2 regions of the Gilliamella sp. A7 genome follow, and region 2 is predicted to be linked to the other one. Evidence: riboswitches for the same ligand, from Rfam matches in the RefSeq annotation. Region 2 holds a riboswitch; the other holds the start of a gene.
What was found. A riboswitch is a leader RNA that binds a small molecule or an ion and turns the genes downstream of it on or off. The one in region 2 is predicted to bind preQ1.

Region 1 (11,025 bases), on a different contig from region 2:
GGTGTCTTCAGCCAAAAAGCCTTAGATGCAGGAAGTGAGCTGTTATTAAATGCACTTATGGATCATAGTGATATTATCAAAGGAAATATCCTTGATGTTGGTTGCGGCTCGGGCATATTATCAACAGTAATAGGTAAACTAAATCAAGATATAAGCTTAACATTAACTGATGTAAGTAGTACTGCATTAGAATCAAGTAAAGAGACTTTAGCTGCTAATAACATTATTGCAAGAGTTGTTGCTAGTGATGTATTTTCAGATATAAGCGATAAATATCATTTAATCATCTCTAATCCACCTTTTCACGATGGCAAAGAAACAAGTTATACCGCAGTTAACAAGTTGATTAAGGAAGCAAAAAAACACTTAAAACTAAATGGCTATCTTTGTATTGTGGCAAATTCATTTTTACCATATCAATCGATCTTAGATGAAACATTTAAAAGTGTTGAAATTATTGCTCAAACGACTAAATTTAAGGTTTATTTAGCCAGTCATTAACACTTAAATCAGTATCATTAAATGGTCATGCGTGAATTTATTCAATTAAATCACGCGTGAAAACTGTTGTTGTCGTACCAATCGACGCATATAAATATCAAAGCACATGCAAATATTGCGAATTAGAAGCTGGCCTTTAGGTCGAACATTAATGCTATCTTGATTAACGACAACCAATCCATCTTGTTCTAGTGGTGCAAGCAGTTTTAAATCTTCAGCAAAATAGTCATCAAATTGGATATGGTAATATTGTTCAATCTGCTTTTTATCAAGCTGGAAATGGCAAATAAGTTGTTTAATAACATCTCGACGTATTTTATCATCACGATTTAAGGTAAATCCTTTCCATAAACCATGTCCTTTTTGTTCAACTTGATTTTGATAACTTTTTAAGTCTTTTTGGTTTTGGGCATAGCTGTCTCCCAACATACTTATTGCTGATACACCGAGACCAAGTAAGTCAGCATCCCCTTTAGTGGTATAACCTTGAAAGTTGCGATGTAACTTGTTCTGTTGTTGTGCGATAGCTAACTCATCAGTTGGTTTTGCAAAATGATCCATACCTATAAATTGGTAACCAGCGAGAGTCAATTTTTCAATACTGGTTTGTAAAATTTTCAATTTTTGACTTGCATTAGGTAAATCATTATCTTTGATCTTACGTTGTGCAGCAAATCGGCTAGGTAAATGTGCGTAATTAAAAACACTTAATCGATCAGGCGAAATATCAATCACTTTATTTAATGTTTCCGTGAAACTTTCAACAGTTTGCTTTGGTAATCCATAAATTAAATCTAGACTAATAGAACGAAAGTTATTTTTTCTTGCTTGAGTAATTAGTGAACGGATCAAGTTTTCATCTTGCTCACGATTAATTAAATTTTGAATTTCATGATTGAAATCTTGGATCCCCATACTTAACCGATTAAAGCCAACATTAGCTAGATGATCAATCGTTTGTGGACTTATTTCTCTTGGATCTATTTCAATGGATAGTTCGGCATTTTGAGCAAAGTTAAAGTGTTTTTTTATTGAAGAGAGCAAGCGGCTAATTTCAGCATCAGTTAAAAAAGTAGGAGTTCCTCCTCCCCAATGCATTTGTGTAACAGTCCGGTTTTTAAATAATTCGGACTGTTTAGCAATCTCGATATCTAATACATCAAGATATTTAGTGACTTTATGGGTTTGTCGTGTAATCAGTTTGTTACAACCACAAAAATAACAAAGTTTATGGCAAAACGGAATATGTATATAAAGCGATAATGGTCGTTCAGGATAAAGTTTGGTCGCTAAAATGAAATTTTGTTCAGCAAACTGTTCGTTAAATTCAAGTGCTGTTGGATAAGAGGTATATCTTGGACCTGAATAATTATATTTTTCAATTAACGCTTGATCCCATAATAGGGGTTGAATCACATTTTTATTTAGTCCTGCGTTTGACATTGTCATTTCCATAACGTTTTGCTGTATTACGTTGTTTTGCTCTTATTTGTGTTTTTAATTTAATGTAATTTGTTTTTTTTAAATATAATAAAGTGCAAATAAATAATCCTAAATATAAACATAGCATAATCAATAGTGGCATGGTATACGACTCTTTATCGTGATTATTTTGTATATAAGATTATTGATGTTTTTAACACATATTTAATTAAAACTAAATTAATTACGTTTCAGTAGACTGACGATATCTTCTTTTATTTCTTCTTGTTCATCCTCGAAATCTTCATCTTCATAACCTAATAGTTGCATAAGTTTGTCTATACGATTTAGTTTATTATCAAGATAAGTCTGTTGTTCGTCAGTTAAGGTTTTACCTTGTTCAACTAAATCTAGTAATTGATCCAATTTAGTATCATTTTCAAGTTGTTCTAATTCTTGTTGTGGTGTTAATTTAGCTTTAGTTATTTTGGACTGATTAATTTTATCTACCTTTTTAATAGATGAATTATCATCTACTACCAATGAAATTGGTTTTTTACTGCCAATACGAGGATCTTTTATTGCTTTAGTTGTTTTGTTACTTTGATTGTTATCTTGACCATTGAAACGTGAACCACTAGGTAAACCTTTATGCTTACGTTTGCGCTTCAACTCACGAGATTCTTCATTAATCTCTTGGCGGTTTTTTTTAGGTTTTTGTTTTGATTTATTTTTTAACATACAATCTCAATTTAATATCTGATTATTAACTCACTAAATGTATTTTACCAGTAAGTCATCAATATAGCTATGAGCATGAGATAATACCAATTTATGATTGTAAAAAAATAGATTTAGTATAATCTGAGCCAAATTATTTATATCAGCTAGCAATAGAGAACAAAATATGACAAATCATTTGAGTCCTTACATGCAATTTACCCGACAAGAATGGGCGAGCTTGCGTAATGCGGTACCAATGACTTTAACGCCAGAAGAATTGACTTCATTACAAGGTATTAATGAAGATTTATCCATGGATGAGGTAAGTGAAATTTACTTGCCTTTATCTCGATTACTCAATTATTATATAAGCAACAGTTTTAGCCGTCAGGCAGTGTTATCAAAATTTTTAGGAAAAAGTCAAAAAATACCTTATATTATTGGTATTGCAGGTAGTGTAGCTGTTGGTAAAAGCACTACCGCCCGTGTCCTACAGGCATTGTTGACTCGTTGGCCAGAGCATCGGAAAGTTGCATTGGTGACAACTGATGGTTTTTTATATCCTAATCGTTATCTTGAAGAACGTGGTATCATGAATAAAAAAGGATTTCCACAATCCTATGATATCAAAAAATTACTTAATTTTGTTGCTGATGTAAAGTCAGGACAGGCAGAAGTTAAGGCGCCCGTTTATTCTCATTTAGTTTACGATATTGTTGAAGATGAACATATTGTTGTTGATAGTCCTGATATTTTAATTCTTGAAGGATTAAATGTTCTACAAGGCAGCATAAACTATAGTCAAGCTAGTAATCGTGTATTTGTTTCAGATTATGTCGATTTCTCAATCTATGTCGACGCACAAATACCATTATTACACGATTGGTATGTCAACCGATTTTTAAAATTTAGAGCTGGGGCATTTAGCGATCCTAACTCTTACTTTAACCATTATTCAAAGCTTCCTGAGGAAGAGGCCATGAATATTGCTAACCGCCTTTGGCGAGATATCAATGAATTAAATTTGATTGAAAATATCCTACCTACACGGGAACGAGCAAGTTTAATTTTAACCAAAGGTGAAGATCATAAAGTAGATTGTGTTCAATTAAGAAAATAAACTTAAGAGGAATCAATATGAAATCAGCAATAAGGTTATTAAGTAAATTAAGCATTATCACTTTAGTTACTGCATTTTCGGTAAATAGTTATGCATCAAGTAATGATGAAAACCAAGGATTAAATTGCGATGCTAAAAAGCAAGCAATTGAAACAAAAATAGAACAAGCTAAAAAAGCAAATAATAGTAATGAAGTGACAGGTCTTGAAAAAGCATTGCAAGAAGTTAATACCAATTGTACTGATGAGACTTTAGAACAAAAATATAAAAGATTAGTAGTTGAAAAAACTAAAGATGTTACAGATAAAACCAAAGAATTAGCTGAAAAAACTAAAGAGTATGCAAAAGACAAGATTAATGCTCATCAAGATACAATCGATGCATTAAAAGCGAAATTAAATGATGCCGAAAAAGAATTAGCTGATGCTAAAGATAAGCTTGCTGATTATTACAAACAATTGACCAACAAATAAGTTATATTCGGCGTAAAAAAGTGCTTTCCTCACATTTTTTTACTAAGTTATAACTAAATAAGCACCATTGATCTAGTATTAATGGTGCTTTTTATTAATATACTCAACTTTGCTTAAACTGGACTTTTTTATTTAAAAAGAGTATGGTGTGCGCCTGATTACGTGGTTCGTGAACCTCCCACGCTAAAAAACTAAGGAAAAAAATGAGTAATATAACACTACTAGGCGATCAATCCGTTCGCTATCCTACTGACTATTGTCCAGAAATCTTAGAAACATTCGATAATAAACATCCAGGAAACGATTATTTTGTAAAATTTAATTGTCCTGAATTTACCAGTCTTTGTCCAATAACTGGGCAACCTGATTTTGCCACTATTTATATTTCTTATGTGCCAAATATTAAAATGGTAGAAAGTAAATCGCTTAAGCTTTACCTATTCAGTTTCCGCAATCATGGTGATTATCATGAAGATTGTATTAATATCATCATGAAAGATCTGATTAAATTGATGGATCCAAAATATATAGAAGTGTGGGGTAAATTTACTCCCCGAGGTGGAATATCTATTGATCCTTATGCTAATTATGGTAAAGCAGGTACTGATTGGCAACAAATAGCCGTGAATCGCCTAGCTAATCATGACCTTTATCCTGAAAAAATCGATAATCGTTAATCTTTTTACAGGAATAGTTAAAAATGCAAAATCGTAAAGCACTTGTTATCTTTTCTGGTGGCCAAGATTCTACCACATGTTTATTGCAAGCTATTGCTGATTATGGTCGTGAAAATGTCGAAACCATTAGTTTTCAATATGGCCAACGTCATGCAATTGAACTGGAAAAAGCTAAATGGATTGCTGAAGATCTTGGTGTCAAACAAACTGTTATTGATACTTCTGTGATTAAACAGACAACCAATAATGCTTTAATTGATGACTCTCAAGAAATTACTGCCACGAAGGAAACTGATTATCCTAATACATTTGTTGATGGTCGTAATATGCTGTTTTTACTTCTAGCTGGATGTTATGCCAAACAACACGATATTTGCGACATTATTATCGGTGTTTGTGAAACTGATTTTAGTGGCTATCCTGATTGTCGAGATATCTTTATTAAATCAATGAATGTATCGATGAATCTGGCTATGGATTATCACTTTAATATCATTACACCATTGATGTATCTCACTAAAGCTCAAACATGGGAGATAGCCGATAAGCTCGGTTATTTGGATTATGTTCGAAAATATACCCATACTTGTTATTATGGCGTTGATGGTGGTTGTGGTAAATGTCCTAGCTGTATTCTTCGAGATAAAGGTTTAACCGATTATCTTAGACATTCAAACTAATTGTAACACTGGGTTCACTTACCCCATTAAAAAAGGAAAAACTTATGTATCTGAACGTTAATTCAGAACAAACTAAACCATTTACTCATGTAGAACAGATGAAAGCACTTGGATGGCTTTCGTTCTTTCATATTTTGGTTATCGCTTCAAGCAATTATCTAGTACAAATCCCATTTGATATTTTTGATTTTCATACTACCTGGGGGGCTTTTACCTTCCCATTTATCTTTCTTTCTACGGATTTAACTATTCGGGTCTTTGGCGCTAGTTTAGCCAGAAAAATAATTTTTGTGGTAATGATACCTGCTTTGCTACTTTCTTACGGGGTTTCAGTGTTATTTTTGGATACTCATTGGATGGGATTTGCTGCTTTATCTGAATTTAATAGTTTTGTTTTCCGGATTGCTTTAGCTAGCTTTGCCGCTTATCTAGTTGGACAGTTAATGGATATTACCGTTTTTAATTATTTAAGAAAAAATAGAGCATGGTGGGTAGCACCTTCTGCTTCGGCAATATTAGGGAATGGTATTGATACTATTGTTTTTTTTGCTATAGCGTTTTATAAAACTAATGACGAATTTATGGCTGCTCATTGGATTGAAATTGCTATTATCGATTATAGCTTTAAAATTATTATCTGTGGATTATTCTTTTTACCGTTATACGGAATTATTTTAAATTTCATTTTGAAAAAACTGGTTATCAAATCTTAAAAACTTGACTTTAAGTTTACTTATAAGGGGTATTACTTATTCAGCAGTTAAAGTTTATTGTTAATATAATAAATTCTAACTGCTTATCTTCCTCTCAAAAAAGGCCGTTCCTCAAAATTTTAACAAAATTCAGAACTTAATTAAAAAAAAAGTAAAAATCTTATTAAAGAAGTTTTGCCAAACCTTGTCTGAAAGTGCATAATATTGCTAAAAAAACAGCCAAAACATTTATTGTAACTGTAAGGGATTAGGTGAAATAATGAGATTGATAAAACACTTAGCAGTGTTAAGTTTATTTTTGATGCTATGTGCTTGTGATAATCAGAAAGATAAAACAGTAGAGCCGCAGCAGGTTGATAAAAGTGAGGTGGCAACAGATGTCGTTGACAATAAAACCGATGCTGTTGCAACAGAAACTTTAACTGAGGCGAAAGTCGAAACTGAAACTGAAACAGAAACTGAATCTGAATCTCATAATGTTTTTAACCCAACACCAGAGTTAATTGAAAAGTATAAAGGTAAACAATTAACTGTTATTGACAGTTCTGAGGTTATTCTTGATGGCTCAAGTACATTAGTGGTAACTTTTTCAGTACCACTTAATCCTAAATTAAATTTTTCTAATTTACTCAGATTAGTTGACAAAAAAACAGGTAATGTTGATGGCGCTTGGGAATTATCTGATAATGGTTTACAACTAAGACACCGTTATCTTCAACCAAATCGACAACTGGTTTTAACCATTGATAAATTATTGTCAGCTATTAACGATAGTCACATACAATCTGTTTATCAAAAAGAAATTACTACTCAAGACCGCCAACCGACAGTAGGTTTTGCAAGTTCAGGTATATTACTGCCAAGTAAATCTATGAGCGGATTACCTGTCACAACGCTGAATGTAAATAAAATTGATATTAACTTTTTTAAAATTAAACCAGAAAAATTATCTAAATTAGTGGATGATTTTGGTTTTATTGATTTGCTTTCGATTTGGCGTTCAAAAGAATTGACTAAATATGCTGATTTAGTTTATTCATCAAGATTCGATCTTCATCCAAAACCTAATGCACAAGAAACAGTTCTAGTAAACCTTGCTAATATTGCTGAACTTAATCAAGAAGGTGTTTATATTGCTGTGATGAATGAAGCAGGTATTTATAACGAATCAAATCCAGCAACTTTATTTTCAATTAGTAATATTGGTGTGTCAGTTCATCGTTATAAAGATGCCAAGATAGCAGTAATGACTCATGGTTTAGATAATGGTAAACCATTAGCAAATATTAATTTATCATTAATGTGTCGTAAAGAAGATAGTAAAAAATGTCATACAATTTCAGCAGTTACAGATCAAGATGGTTATGCTGAATTTAACCTAGGTAATAATTATGACTATTCGTTATTAACAGCCAGCGATGGCCTGCAAACTTCGTTTGTTAATATTGATCGTAATTCGCTTAATTTGACTGATTTCAATTTGTCCGGTAGTACTTATTATCAAAAACAATTGTTTGTTTTCGGACCTCGTGATCTTTATCGTCCAGAAGAAACCGTCTATTTTAATGCATTACTACGTAATGCTGATGGGCAATCATTACCAGATCAACCTATCATTGTTGATATTCTTTCTCCTGATAGTCGAGTGATTAAAAATTACCAATTAAAAAGTAATGCTGATTTAAATGGTTTATATCAGCAAACGTTTGATATTCCTTATGATGCCGCAACAGGTAGATGGGCAATTCGTTTTAATTTAGGCGATGATGATTATCGCTTGTGGAGGTTTCACGTTGAAGAGTTTTTGCCTGAGCGCATGGCAATGGAAATCAAAAGCACTGCAAGTGGGGCGGTTCTTAATAACGAAGATATTCACTTTGATGTTAAAGGTTGGTATTTATATGGTGAACCAGCAATAGGTAACAGTTTAGAAGTTAATCTCTATTTAAAGACCGTCGATTCAATTACTGGCCTAGCTGACTTCAAAATTGGAAAAGTGGCAGACGAAAGCCTATATCGTGAGCTTAATTCTTTTGAAGTTGAGTTGAATGATGATGGTTTAACTCAAATTGAGGTTAGCAAAAATAATTGGTCTGGATTACAGTCTCCTGCTAAATTGATTTTACAAGCAAGTCTACTTGATTCAGGAGGTCGACCGGTTACACGTTATGCGACACAAAATATATGGCCAGCAGATAAATTACCTGCAATTCGAGCGCTATTTGAGGATTCACCATATTATGATTGGAACAGTGATGATTATTATGGTCGTCCTACTGTAGATGTTGGTCATAATGCGGAATTTGAAATTGCTTATATTAATCTTGAAGGTGAAAAGTTAGCTACAAATTCATTAAAAGCTCGGTTGATTCGCGAGCGTCGTAATTATTATTGGACTTGGTCAGATGATGATGGTTGGCGATTAAATTATAATTCTAGTGAATATGTGGTTTCAGAAAATCAATTATCTATTGATGCAGATAGTACAACAAAAATAAGTTTTCAACCAACTGATTATGGCTCTTATCGCGTTGAAGTTGTTGATCCTCGAACTAATGTTGTGACAAGTTTCCGTTTTTGGGCAGGTTATGATTGGGAAGATAATACTCGTGGCACAAAATCTGTACGGCCAGATCAAGTTAAGTTAACTATTGATAAACCATCTTATAAAGTTGGCGATATAGCCAGAGTGAATGTGCAGGCACCAGTTGCTGGCTCCGGTTATATCTCTTTAGAAAGCAATGGTGGTACCATTTGGAAAAAATCAATAACTATTGATAAAAATGGTTTAGATGTTGATATACCAATTGAAAATTGGGGACGACATGATATTTATATTAATACTATGATAATTCGTCCATCGACAGATGCTGCTGTACAAACAGTTAAACGAGCAATTGGGTTATTATATTTACCAATTGACACAACAGACCGGCAGTTAAATGTTGCTATAAATGCACCCGCTCAAGTTGAACCAGAAACTACTGTGCCAATAAAAATTAAATTGGATAAACAATTTATTCAAAAGGATAAAAAAGTCACAGTTTTGGTTTCTGCAGTTGATTCCGGTGTATTAAATATTACTGATTTTGTTACACCCGATCCTTATACAGGATTTTTAGGTCGTAAACGCTTTGATGCCTCTATTTACGATGTTTATGGTAAATTGATTGAAGCTTCAGGTCGTAATGTTAATATGAGCTTCGGTGGTGATGCGATGACTGTTGGTGGTAAAAAAACATCAAATGAAGTCCTAATTGTAGCACAACAACTTGAAACTATTCAGTTAAATGATGAAGGCGAAGGGATAATTAACTTACCATTGCCTGATTTTAATGGTGAACTACGAATAATGGCGCAAGCATGGGATAACAATCGTTTTGGTAGAGCTGAAAAAACGATGAAAGTTGCTGCTCCTGTTATTGCTGAATTAACAACACCTCGATTCTTATCTGGTGGTGATCAGGCGATTTTAGCATTAGATTTGCATAATTTGACTGGTAGTACGCAAAACATGCAAATTGATGTATCAACTAGTGGTTTGCTTTATCAAAATGAGAAACAATCTATTACTGTAAAACTAGATAGTAAGCAGAAAAATATTGTTAAAATTCCAGTTGCTGCCGATTATGGTTATGGTAAAGGGAAAATAACTATAGATGTAAAAGGCATTGTACTTGAAGATAATTCTGATTTTAATATTAGTCGTTCTTGGACCATTGGTGTAAGACCTGCTTATACTGCAACTTCAAGATCTTATGTTGTAGCATTAGATGCAAATGAAAGCTGGCAATTATCAGACCAAGCTTTAACTGGTTTAATCGAAAATACTGTTGAAGGGCAATTAGTTGTTTCTAATCAACCTCCGTTAAATATTGCACAATATATTAAAAGCTTATTTGCTTACCCGTATGGCTGTTTAGAACAAACTACGAGTGGGTTATTCCCATCTTTATATGCTAACAGTGAACAACTGGCGCAGTTAGGCATTAAAACTGATTCTGATGAAAAGCGCCGAGAAAAAGTTCAAACAGGTATTTCACGCATCTTATCAATGCAACGTAGTAATGGAAGCTTTGGTTTATGGAGTAACTATAGTGAAGAAGAACATTGGCTAACAGTTTATGCTACAGACTTTTTATTGCAAGCTAAAGAACGCGGATATCAGGTTAATGATAAAGCACTTGATGCTGCAATGACACGTATTGGTCAATATATTTATGATGCTTCGGCATTTAATAATCTTAGTTATTACGGTGATTTAGACGTTCTTGAGTTTAATAAATTATCTATTAAAGCCTATGCTTTGATGATACTTTCTAAACAAGAGAAAATTACTTCAGCAATGCGTAATGAAATTAATTATTTAACCGATAAAATAATTAGCAGTGATAAATCATTTATCTACTCACCATTACCATTAGCTCATTTAGCGGTAACTGCAAAATTAAATGGTTATCAGGCAACCTATGACAAATTACTGCCGTTAGTTTTTACCACTCCATATACATATAATGATAGATGGTTAGGCAATTATGGTAGTACAGTTCGTGATCAGTCATTAATTCTGTCTTTATTAATTGAAAATAATATGGCTCAGAATAATCAAGCAAATTATCTATCTAATTTGTCAGATTTATTAAATGATCAACGTTATTTCTCAACACAGGAATTAAATGCGTTATTTATTGCTGGTTGGACATTAGAACAACATAA
Region 2 (11,025 bases):
ATGAGCTAATTGAATTTTCGCAATTGCTTTGATGTTTTCTTGTCCTAATGGATGGAATACCACTGTTTCATCAATACGATTGATAAACTCCGGTCTAAAGTGTTTAGTTACCACAGTCATGACTAACGCTTTCATCTCGTCGTAACTCAGTTCGACTTGACCTTGAATCAGATCAGAACCTAAGTTAGATGTCATGATAATTACTGTATTACGAAAATCAACAGTACGACCTTGTCCATCAGTTAATCGTCCATCATCCAATACTTGTAATAAGATGTTAAAAACATCTGGATGTGCTTTTTCGACTTCATCGAGTAAGATAACAGAGTATGGTCGTCGTCTCACTGCTTCTGTGAGATAGCCTCCTTCTTCATAACCAACATAACCAGGAGGTGCACCGATTAATCGAGCTACAGAATGTTTTTCCATAAACTCAGACATGTCGATACGTACCATAGCATCTTCACTGTCAAACATAAAGTTAGCCAATGCTTTACAAAGTTCAGTTTTACCAACACCTGTTGGTCCTAAGAATAAGAAGGAGCCAATCGGTTTATTCGGATCAGAAAGCCCTGCTCGACTACGACGAATAGCATTGGCCACAGCAACAACCGCCTCATTTTGACCAATAACGCGTTTATGTAGGGCGTCTTCCATATGTAACAGTTTTTCTTTTTCACTTTCTAGCATTCTCGATACAGGAATACCTGTTGCTTTCGATAAAACTTCAGCAATTTCGTTATCGGTAACTTTGTTACGCAATAACTTCATGGTTTTACCTTCTAGCTGTGTAGCTGCAGCCAGTTTCTTCTCTAATTCTGGGATTTTGCCATACTGTAGTTCGGACATCTTGTTTAAGTCACCCATTCGGCGAGCCTGTTCTATTTCAGTACGTGCCTTTTCCAACTCGGCCTTGATATTTTGAGTACCCGAAAGCGCAGCCTTCTCTGATTTCCACTCTTCTTCAAGTGATGCATAAGCCTTTTCTTTTTCAGCAAGTTCATCATTTAACATCTCAAGTCGTTTTTTGCTGGCATCATCAGACTCTTTCTTAAGCGCTTGTTGTTCAAGTTTGAGCTGAATAATACGTCGTTCAAGCCGATCCAATGACTCTGGTTTTGAGTCCATTTGCATACGGATACTTGATGCTGCTTCATCAATTAAGTCGATCGCTTTGTCTGGTAACATACGATCGGAGATATAACGATGCGATAAGGTTGCTGCTGCAACAATTGCCGGATCGGTAATTTGCACATGATGATGCAGTTCATAACGTTCTTTTAAACCACGCAATATTGCAATGGTATCTTCAACTGACGGTTCTGCTACATATACTTTTTGAAAACGACGTTCTAATGCCGGATCTTTTTCGATATATTGACGATATTCATCAAGCGTGGTGGCACCAACACAGTGTAACTCACCTCGAGCTAATGCCGGTTTTAACATATTACCAGCATCCATTGCTCCATCACTTTTACCAGCACCGACCATAGTATGTATTTCATCAATAAAGAGAATAATACTACCTTCGGCTTTGGCGATATCTTTAAGTACCGCTTTTAAGCGTTCTTCAAATTCACCACGATATTTAGCACCGGCAATTAATGCCCCCATATCTAATGATAATACTCGTTTGTTACGTAAACCTTCTGGCACTTCACGATTAACAATACGTTGTGCTAAACCTTCTACGATAGCTGTTTTACCAACTCCTGGCTCACCGATTAATACTGGATTGTTTTTAGTTCGACGTTGCAATACTTGAATGGTTCGGCGAATCTCTTCATCACGACCAATGACGGGATCAAGCTTGCCTTGTTCGGCTCTTTCGGTTAAATCAATGGTATATTTTTTCAATGCACCACGTTGATCTTCAGCATTAGGATCGTTCACGTTATCACTCCCTCTTACTTGGTTAACTGCTTGGCTAAATTTGTCTTTGCTGACACCTGCTCTCTTTAAAATATCGGTTAAATTACCTTTTTCATCTAATGCAGCTAGTATGAATAATTCAGATGAAATATAGCTATCGCCATTTTTTTGCGCTAATTTGTCACATAGATTCAAAATTCTTACTAATTCTTGTGATGGAATAACTTCACCACCAATGCCTTGAACTTGGGGTAAACGTTCAATTGCTTGATTTAATTCTTGTTGTAATGTCGCAATATTTGCACCTGAAGCCACCAGTAATGGATTAATCCCACTGCCTTCTTGATTAAGCATGGCAGATAATACATGAATGGGCTCTATATATTGATTATCTTTACCTAATGCGATTGATTGCGCATCAGCTAAAGCTTGTTGAAATTTGTTAGTGAGTTTATCTAACCTCATATTATTTATCTCCTAAGCAATAAATTTGGTTTAAATGTGTAACACATCTAATCCATTTGCATAATCACTAAATGAGTGTGGAAGAATAAATTTCAAGAGCTGATTAACAATATTTTTGACGAATTTTTGCAATAAAATCGTTTATATTTTACTCGCGTCTTTATAAAAGATAAAGTAGTTTGAAAAACCAGCACTTAAGCAAAAATGTTTAGTAAATTTGGATGACACTCAAGCTTTTATCCTTTATATTAGCCACTTTATTTTGTTAGATTAGCTAACCGTGGTTCGTAATCCATCCCACGAAAAAAAACTAGGAAAGAAATATGTTTAAAATTGCTAAAGAGTTCCAGTTTGATGCTTGTCATATGTTAGATGGGCATAATGGAAAATGTCATAACCTACATGGTCATACCTACCGTTTGTTAGTCGAGATCAGCAATGAACTTATTACCAACGGTTCAAGTGCTGATATGGTAATGGATTATGCTGAAATAAAATCAATTGTAAAACAGCAAATTATCGACCAACTCGATCATGCTTATCTTTATAATCAAAATAATGCTAATGAAAGCCAAATAGCTGAGCTTTTGCAGAAAATGCAACGTAAAATTTTTGCTTTTCCTTGTCGCACTACTGCAGAAGGAATGAGTAAATTTATTTTTGACCACTTATCACAATTTCTACCTGTATCGATGATTAAGCTTTGGGAAACCCCTACTTCTTATTGTGAGTATCATCGGAGCGAAAAATGATCGAATATCGTATTGTTGAAATCTTCGAATCTTTACAAGGCGAAGGTTATAACACTGGTATGCCAGCTATTTTTATTCGTTTTGCTGGCTGTAATTTAAATTGTAGTTGGTGTGATACTAATTTTCGCAAATTTCAACGTTTTACGTTAGAGCAAATACTGACAAAAATTAAGCAGTACAAAAGCAGCAATATTATTATCACCGGTGGCGAGCCAACAATGGTGAAAGAGTTATCTTTATTATTAACGCATTTAAAACAAGCTGGCTACTATATCGCTATTGAGAGTAATGGACTTGGTAAGGTCGACCCTTTGATTGATTATATCGCATTGAGCCCGAAATTTTGTTATAAAAGTCGTTATCATAAAATTGTGCAACCAACAGCTAGTGAAGTAAGAATTGTCGCAGAGAAACAAACGGGATTTATCGATTTTTGTTACTATATTGAGCAGCATATTCAAGCTAAACGTTACTATTTGTCACCTTGCGAAGTCAATGGTGAGATGAATATGTTTGATACCATTGAGTTGTTAGGTAAGATTAATCATAAACGTATTGATAATAAATGGATGTTAAGCCTACAAACACATAAATTTGCCAATATTGAGTAATCTTTTACGATTAACAACTAAACATAAAAAATCAACCTTATCCATAAGTTAGGCTTTAAACTTTAAAAAGATAGCGTTATTATTAACCAATATTTTTATTGGTGATATTTAATCGTGTTTTAGTCGGTTTATAATTTATATTTGTTCATTCAACTTATGCCAATACATGGTTTGAGTTTAATCATATTGATTGGGAAATGAATTAACCGGCATATCAATTTTCCACTCTTTATTAGTCATAATGAAGAAGATAATAAGTAGATATCTTGGTTAAATTTACAACAAGGGGCATGATAATTGTCACCACTGGTTTAATTTTTCTCAAACCAGATCATTGTTGCCATTCTTCCGGTCTTGTTTTCTCGACGATATGAATAAAACAGATCTCGCTCAGTATAGGTACAATAGTTACCACCATAAATTTGCTTAATTCCGATTGAGTTTAATCGCTGTTTGGCAATCATATAAAGATCTGCTAAATATTTTTGTTGTTTGGCATCTATTAGTTTAAATGCTTGATGCGCATTTGCATCGTAAGCTTCAAACTGCTTTTTCACTTCGCCACCTACTTCAAATTTTGTAGCGCCAATTGCGGGACCAAGCCAAACTATGATATCACTAGCCTTACAATAAAACTTCTTAGCTGTCTCTTCTAAAATACCATGACAAAGCCCACGCCAGCCGGCATGGGCAGCAGCGACTTGATTTCCCTCAACTGAACAAAATAGTACTGGCATACAATCAGCTGTTAAGACGACGCTTACTTGATTGGCTTGCCGGGTATATGAGCCATCAGCTTCAAAACGTTCACTATTACCAATCAATCCACTTGCTGGCTGTAATTGAATTTCTGAAATATCAAGTACGGTTGTACCATGCGTTTGATTTAACCAATAAGGTTCACTAGGAATTTTTTCAGCAGTAATTATAAGACGACGATTTTCAACAATATCATTCAAATCATCACCAGTCCGGCAACCTAAATTTAGGCAATCAAACGGAGCAGAACTCACACCACCGATGCGAGTTGTAGTAAAAGCACGAATATTTGTCGGTGCTGGCCAATATGGATAAATTGATTTAATCATAACTATTACCAATCAAGCTCATCTTTATGAAGTTCTGCATCTGATTGTAACTCTTGTATTAATTTTTGCATATCCTCTGGTATTGGTGCATGCCATTCCATTAGCTCGCCAGTAATTGGATGATATAAACGTAACATAGTGGCATGTAAGGCTTGGCGATCAAAATCACGCAAAGTTTGGATAAATGATTCGCTAGCACCTTTCGGTGGTCTTGGTCGGCCACCATAAAGTGGATCACCGACTAATGGATGCGCAATATGTGCCATATGTACACGAATTTGATGGGTTCGACCTGTTTCAAGTCTTAAACGTAATCGGGTATGTAGCCGATATTTTTCCATTACTCGATAATGGGTTACTGCTGGTTTTCCGGTTGGAAAAACTGCCATATGGGTTCGTTTGGTTGGATGGCGAGTTATAGGTTGATCTACAGTACCACCAGCGGTAATAATTCCCATAGCAACCGCTTCATATTCCCGAGTTATTTCACGTAACTGTAATGATTCAACTAAATGAGTTTGCGCTTCAATGGTTTTAGCAACCACCATTAAACCTGTGGTATCTTTATCTAAACGATGGACAATGCCAGCTCTTGGAACACGAGAAATATCTGGGTAGTGATAAAGCAATGCATTCAATACGGTACCATTTGGATTTCCAGCACCAGGATGAACAACTAAATCACGTGGTTTATTAATAACTAAAATATCATCATCTTCATAAACAATATTAAGTTTTATATCTTCTGGTTGGTGATAAGTTTCTTCTTCGATTTCAACTTCAATGGATATTTTTTCACCACCAAGGACTTTATCTTTGGGTTTATTTACAATATTATTATTCACTAATACTTTATTATTTATGATCCATTCTTTAATTCTAGACCTTGAGTAATCAGGAAAAAGCTCGGATAAAGCCTGATCCAAACGCATTCCAAGCTGAGTTTGTTCGATTTCAGATGATAGTTTTAACTTGTGCATGAGTAATTTATCTATTTTAAGCTGTTATGTTTTAGAGTATTATATACCAATCATCGCCTTTAATGTTTAATTATATTTTGGATTGAAAACTGAATGAAATTGCGTTTACAAACTATGTTAGCTATCGCTTTAAGTAGCATGCTAATTGGCTGTACAAGTACAAAGCATGATGTTGAGAATGTGCCAGAGATTGAGCTCCACAATAAAGCTAAAACAGAGCTTGAGAGTGGAAATATCAAATCCAGTATTAGTGTTTTAGAGGCTATAGATAAAAATTATCCATTTGGACCTTATTCACAACAAGTTCAATTAGATTTAATTTATGCCTACTATAAAACAGCGGATTATCCATTGGCCGTTGCATCAATTGACCGCTTTTTAAAATTAAATCCGACGCACCCAAATATCGATTGGGTAATTTATATGCGCGGAATTTCTAATATGGCGCAAAATGACAATACAATTCAAGGTTGGTTTAATGTCGATCGTTCAGATCGTGATCCTGAATTTGCTATAGCTGCATTTAAAGATTTTACTTATTTGGTAGCTAGTTTTCCAAATAGTAGTTATGCAGCCGATGCCAAAAAGCGCTTAGTATTTTTGAAAAATAGAATCGCTCGTCATGAGTTAAAAGTATCGCAATATTACACTAAACGTGGTGCCTACGTTGCAGTAATTAATCGTGTCACCCAAATGTTAGCCTTATTCCCTGATACTGATTCAACTAAGAGCGCACTATTATTAATGCGCAATGCTTATAATGAATTAGGTTTAGTTGATGAAAGTCAAAAAGTCGATCAACTTATTCAGGCCAATTTGGTAAACATACCAAAAGAAAAACAAAAATCATTCTTTTCCAAGTTTACTAGTGTATTCAATGGCGGCTAGTTATTTACGAAGCGAGCTATGCTCGCTTTATTTTGTGCTTTTTACTAATACGCTATATTTATTTTACATCTTTTAATTCCTAATAAATCAATCTTACAATTCACATAACGTTTGTAAAACACCTCAATAACCAATACAATTAGCAAATTATTTTTATTAGCAATAATAGATAGGACATTAATTCGTCATGCAAGAACAATATCGCCCAGATGAAATTGAAGCCAAAGTACAAAAACATTGGCAAGAAGAAAAAACATTCCATGTTACCGAAGATCCCTCTAAAGAGAAGTATTACTGTTTATCGATGCTTCCATACCCTTCAGGTCGTTTACATCTTGGTCATGTCCGAAATTACACTATCGGTGATACTATTTCACGTTATCAACGTTTGAATGGTAAAAATGTATTACAACCAATCGGTTGGGATGCATTTGGTTTACCAGCTGAAGGGGCAGCAGTTAAAAATAATACTGCACCAGCCAAATGGACTTATGAAAATATTGCTTACATGAAGAAGCAATTACAGCTACTTGGTTTTGGTTATGATTGGGATCGTGAAGTAACAACTTGCCGTCCAGAATATTACAAATGGGAACAATGGTTCTTTACCAAACTGTTTGAAAAAGGTTTAGTTTATAAAAAAACTTCAGCAGTTAATTGGTGTCCAAACGATCAGACAGTATTAGCTAACGAACAAGTGGTTGAGGGTTGTTGTTGGCGTTGTAATACACCTGTTGAACGTAAAGAAATTCCACAATGGTTTATCAAAATCACTGAATATGCTGATGAGTTATTGAATGATTTAGATACCCTTGAAAGCTGGCCAGAACAAGTCAAAACAATGCAACGAAACTGGATTGGTCGTTCTGAAGGGGTAGAATTTGATTTTGCCGTTGAAAACTATAGCGATAAGTTACGTGTTTATACTACTCGTCCTGATACGTTAATGGGTGTGAGTTTTGTTTCGGTAGCTGCGGAACATCCACTTGCTCAATTAGCTGCACAAAATAATCCAAAAATAGCTGAATTTATTGCTGAATGCAAAACAACTAAAACTGCCGAAGCCGACATGGCAACAATGGAAAAGAAAGGTATTGCAACAGGATTTTTTGCCATTCATCCATTAACCGGTACAAAAGTTCCTGTTTGGATTGCTAACTTTGTATTAATTGAATATGGCACAGGTGCTGTAATGGCTGTACCTGGTCACGATGAACGTGATTATGAGTTTGCATCAAAATATAATTTACCAATTAAACCAGTTATTCTAACACAAGATGATCAAGCTCCTGACCTATCACAGCAAGCTTATACCGAGCACGGTAAATTATTTAATTCTGGCGAATTTGACGGTCTTAATTTTGAACAAGCTTTTAATGCTATCGCAGATAAACTTATTGCATTAGGCATTGGTAATCGTAAAGTAAATTATCGTTTACGTGATTGGGGAGTCTCTCGTCAACGTTATTGGGGTGCACCAATTCCTATGGTGACACTTGAAGACGGCACAACAATCCCAACACCAGAAGATCAACTGCCAGTCATTTTACCAGAAAATGTTGAAATGAATGGTATAACTAGTCCAATAAAAGCAGATCCAAATTGGGCAAAAACTACCGTTAATGGTCAACCGGCACTGCGTGAAACCGATACTTTTGATACCTTTATGGAATCTTCTTGGTATTATGCACGCTACACCTGCCCTCATTATGACAAAGGTATGTTAGATGAAAATGCGGCAAACTATTGGTTGCCTGTTGATCAGTATGTCGGTGGTATTGAACATGCAATCATGCATTTACTCTATTTTAGATTCTTCCATAAATTAATGCGTGATTTTGGTTTAGTAAAATCAGACGAACCTGCCAAACGCTTGTTATGCCAAGGTATGGTTTTAGCTGATGCGTTCTATTACACCAGCCCTACCAATGAACGTATTTGGGTTTCACCAACTGAAGTCACTATTGAACGTGATGACAAAGGTCGTATTGCTAAAGCCACAGACAGCAAAGGTAATGAACTTGTTCATGCTGGTATGACGAAGATGTCTAAATCAAAAAATAATGGTATCGATCCACAAGAGATGGTTGAAAAATATGGTGCAGATACCGTTAGATTATTTATGATGTTTGCCTCACCGGCCGATATGACACTTGAATGGCAAGAATCTGGTGTGGAAGGTGCTAATCGATTTATTAAACGTGTATGGCGTTTGGTATATGAGCATGCTCAACTTGGTAAAGCAACTGCTCTTGATCTATCCAAATTGACAGCCGAACAAAAAACATTACGCCGTGAACTACATAAAACGATTGCTAAAGTCAGTGATGATATTGGTCGCCGTCAAACTTTCAATACCGCAATTGCAGCAGTAATGGAATTTATGAATCGCTTACAAAAAGCTTCACTAGATACAGATCAAGACCGTGCGTTAATGGATGAATCATTAAATGCAGTTGTCAGATTACTTTATCCTATGATGCCTCATGTTTGTTTTGTTATGTGGCAAGCATTGGGTCACAGTGAAACCATTGATAATGCATCATGGCCTATTGCTGATGAATCGGCAATGGTTGAAGATGAAAAATTAATTGTTATACAAATTAATGGTAAAGTGCGTGGCAAATTTACCGTCCCTGCGGATGCCAAACAAGATTTTGTAGTAGAACAAGCGAAACAAGAACCAAACATTCAAAAATATTTAACTGACATGACAATTCATAAGGTTATTTATGTGCCAGGTAAACTATTGAATCTGGTTGTAGGTTAATAATGTTGGATAAATAAGATATAGGTGATAATACCAATGAAAAAATATTTGGCTTTGATGTTATTGACAATATTGTTGTCTGGATGCGGTTTTCATTTACAATATGAACCGGAGGTTCCAACTCGCTTTAAGACATTATCTTATGTAAGCGGTGATCCATTCGGTCGATTGTCAAGAAACGTTAAAGAGTTGTTGCGCGATAATGAAGTGACATTAACTGATGCCAATGACAAAGCCAAATATCCAACATTACATATAGTCAAAGATTCGTTGAATAAAAACACTATATCAATCTATCAAGATGGTAAAGCTGCAGAATATCAGTTAGTATTGACGGTTCAAGCTCAAGTAGTCATTGCCGGCGAACAAATTCATCCAATTAAAGTTAGTATTTTCCGTACCTTCTTTGATAATCCAGCTGCAGCACTAGCTAAAAACGTAGAACAAAATTTAATTGAGGATGAAATGTATAAGCAAGCAGCTACACAGATCATCCGTAAATTAAAATCAATTGATGCTACTAATTAACAACTAGTTATGATAAAAATTAGTGCTGAAAAAATAATCCAGCAATTAGGATCGCCTTATTATTTAATTTTAGGTAGCGATCCTTATTTGCAACATTATGCACAAACTAAGTTGCGTAAAGCTTTCAAGCAAGCTCAATATGACGAACAACTCTCTTTCACAATCAATAGCCAAACAGATTGGTCGGTAATGTATGATAGTTGTCAAGCAATGAATCTATTCTCAAACAAAACTTTACTCTGTATAGATATTGCTGAAGGAGTGCTAAATGTTTCAGTGGCAGCAAAGTTAAACACATTATGTGAAATGTTGACGCCTGATATTGGCTTGATAATTAGTATGGTTAAGATTACTAAGACCCAAGAAAATGCATCATGGTATAAAGCTTTATCTGACCAATTAGTGGTAGTGAATTGTTCAACACCTGAAGCAGCACAATTACCACAATGGATCAAAAGCTATTTACAACAAATGCAAATAGCTATTGAATCTCCTGCGATTGAATTGCTTAGCTATTATTATGAAGGTAATTTATTGGCATTAACGCAACTTATTGAACAATTAAATTTGCTTTATCCCAATCAAACTATTTCTTATGAGCAAGTTGAATCAAATATTAATGATTCAGCAATATTTACCCCTTTTCATTGGATTGATGCAATGCTTTCTAATAAAGCTAAACGTGCAACCCATATTTTACAACAGCTTAAAATGAATGATTTTGAGCCATTAATATTGATGCGGATTGTTCAACGTGAATTGATTTTATTGATCAATTTAAAATTAGCTTTGGTCGAGAAATCACATCGTCAAGTTTTTGATGAATATAGAGTCTGGCAAAATAGAAGAACCATGTATAGCTCTTATTTAAATCGTTTTGATATCAAAGCTTTATTTGCCGTACTAGCGACATTAGCCGAAATTGAAATTAGCCTAAAACATAACAATGATTTACCTATCTGGGATGCATTATTAAGTTTAACAATGCAGTTTATGGGGTTAAATAAGTGTTAACGGCATTATTTGGTGGAACCTTTGATCCAATCCATTATGGGCACTTACGTCCAG

Region 1: linked by a shared signal. The riboswitch ahead of queF (preQ(1) synthase) and the one ahead of queD (6-carboxytetrahydropterin synthase QueD) in region 2 are both predicted to bind preQ1.

The regions. Positions count from the first base shown of each region.
Region 1 covers NZ_NASN01000013.1:43,433-54,457, forward strand. Annotated here, with positions in the region: gene rsmC (16S rRNA (guanine(1207)-N(2))-methyltransferase RsmC) at 1-501, shown strand, start outside; gene hemN (oxygen-independent coproporphyrinogen III oxidase) at 547-1,944, opposite strand; gene yihI (Der GTPase-activating protein YihI) at 2,164-2,664, opposite strand; gene coaA (type I pantothenate kinase) at 2,831-3,766, shown strand; gene B6D18_RS05350 (DUF1090 domain-containing protein) at 3,784-4,239, shown strand; PreQ1 riboswitch class I at 4,396-4,440, shown strand; gene queF (preQ(1) synthase) at 4,443-4,916, shown strand; gene queC (7-cyano-7-deazaguanine synthase QueC) at 4,940-5,596, shown strand; gene B6D18_RS05365 (7-cyano-7-deazaguanine/7-aminomethyl-7-deazaguanine transporter) at 5,641-6,309, shown strand; gene B6D18_RS05370 (alpha-2-macroglobulin) at 6,569-11,025, shown strand, end outside.
Region 2 covers NZ_NASN01000026.1:485-11,509, forward strand. Annotated here, with positions in the region: gene clpB (ATP-dependent chaperone ClpB) at 1-2,340, opposite strand, end outside; PreQ1 riboswitch class I at 2,615-2,660, shown strand; gene queD (6-carboxytetrahydropterin synthase QueD) at 2,664-3,092, shown strand; gene B6D18_RS07695 (7-carboxy-7-deazaguanine synthase QueE) at 3,089-3,703, shown strand; gene pgeF (peptidoglycan editing factor PgeF) at 4,015-4,788, opposite strand; gene rluD (23S rRNA pseudouridine(1911/1915/1917) synthase RluD) at 4,797-5,771, opposite strand; partial or broken gene bamD (outer membrane protein assembly factor BamD) at 5,865-6,587, shown strand; gene leuS (leucine--tRNA ligase) at 6,847-9,429, shown strand; gene lptE (LPS assembly lipoprotein LptE) at 9,466-9,957, shown strand; gene holA (DNA polymerase III subunit delta) at 9,967-10,971, shown strand; gene nadD (nicotinate-nucleotide adenylyltransferase) at 10,965-11,025, shown strand, end outside.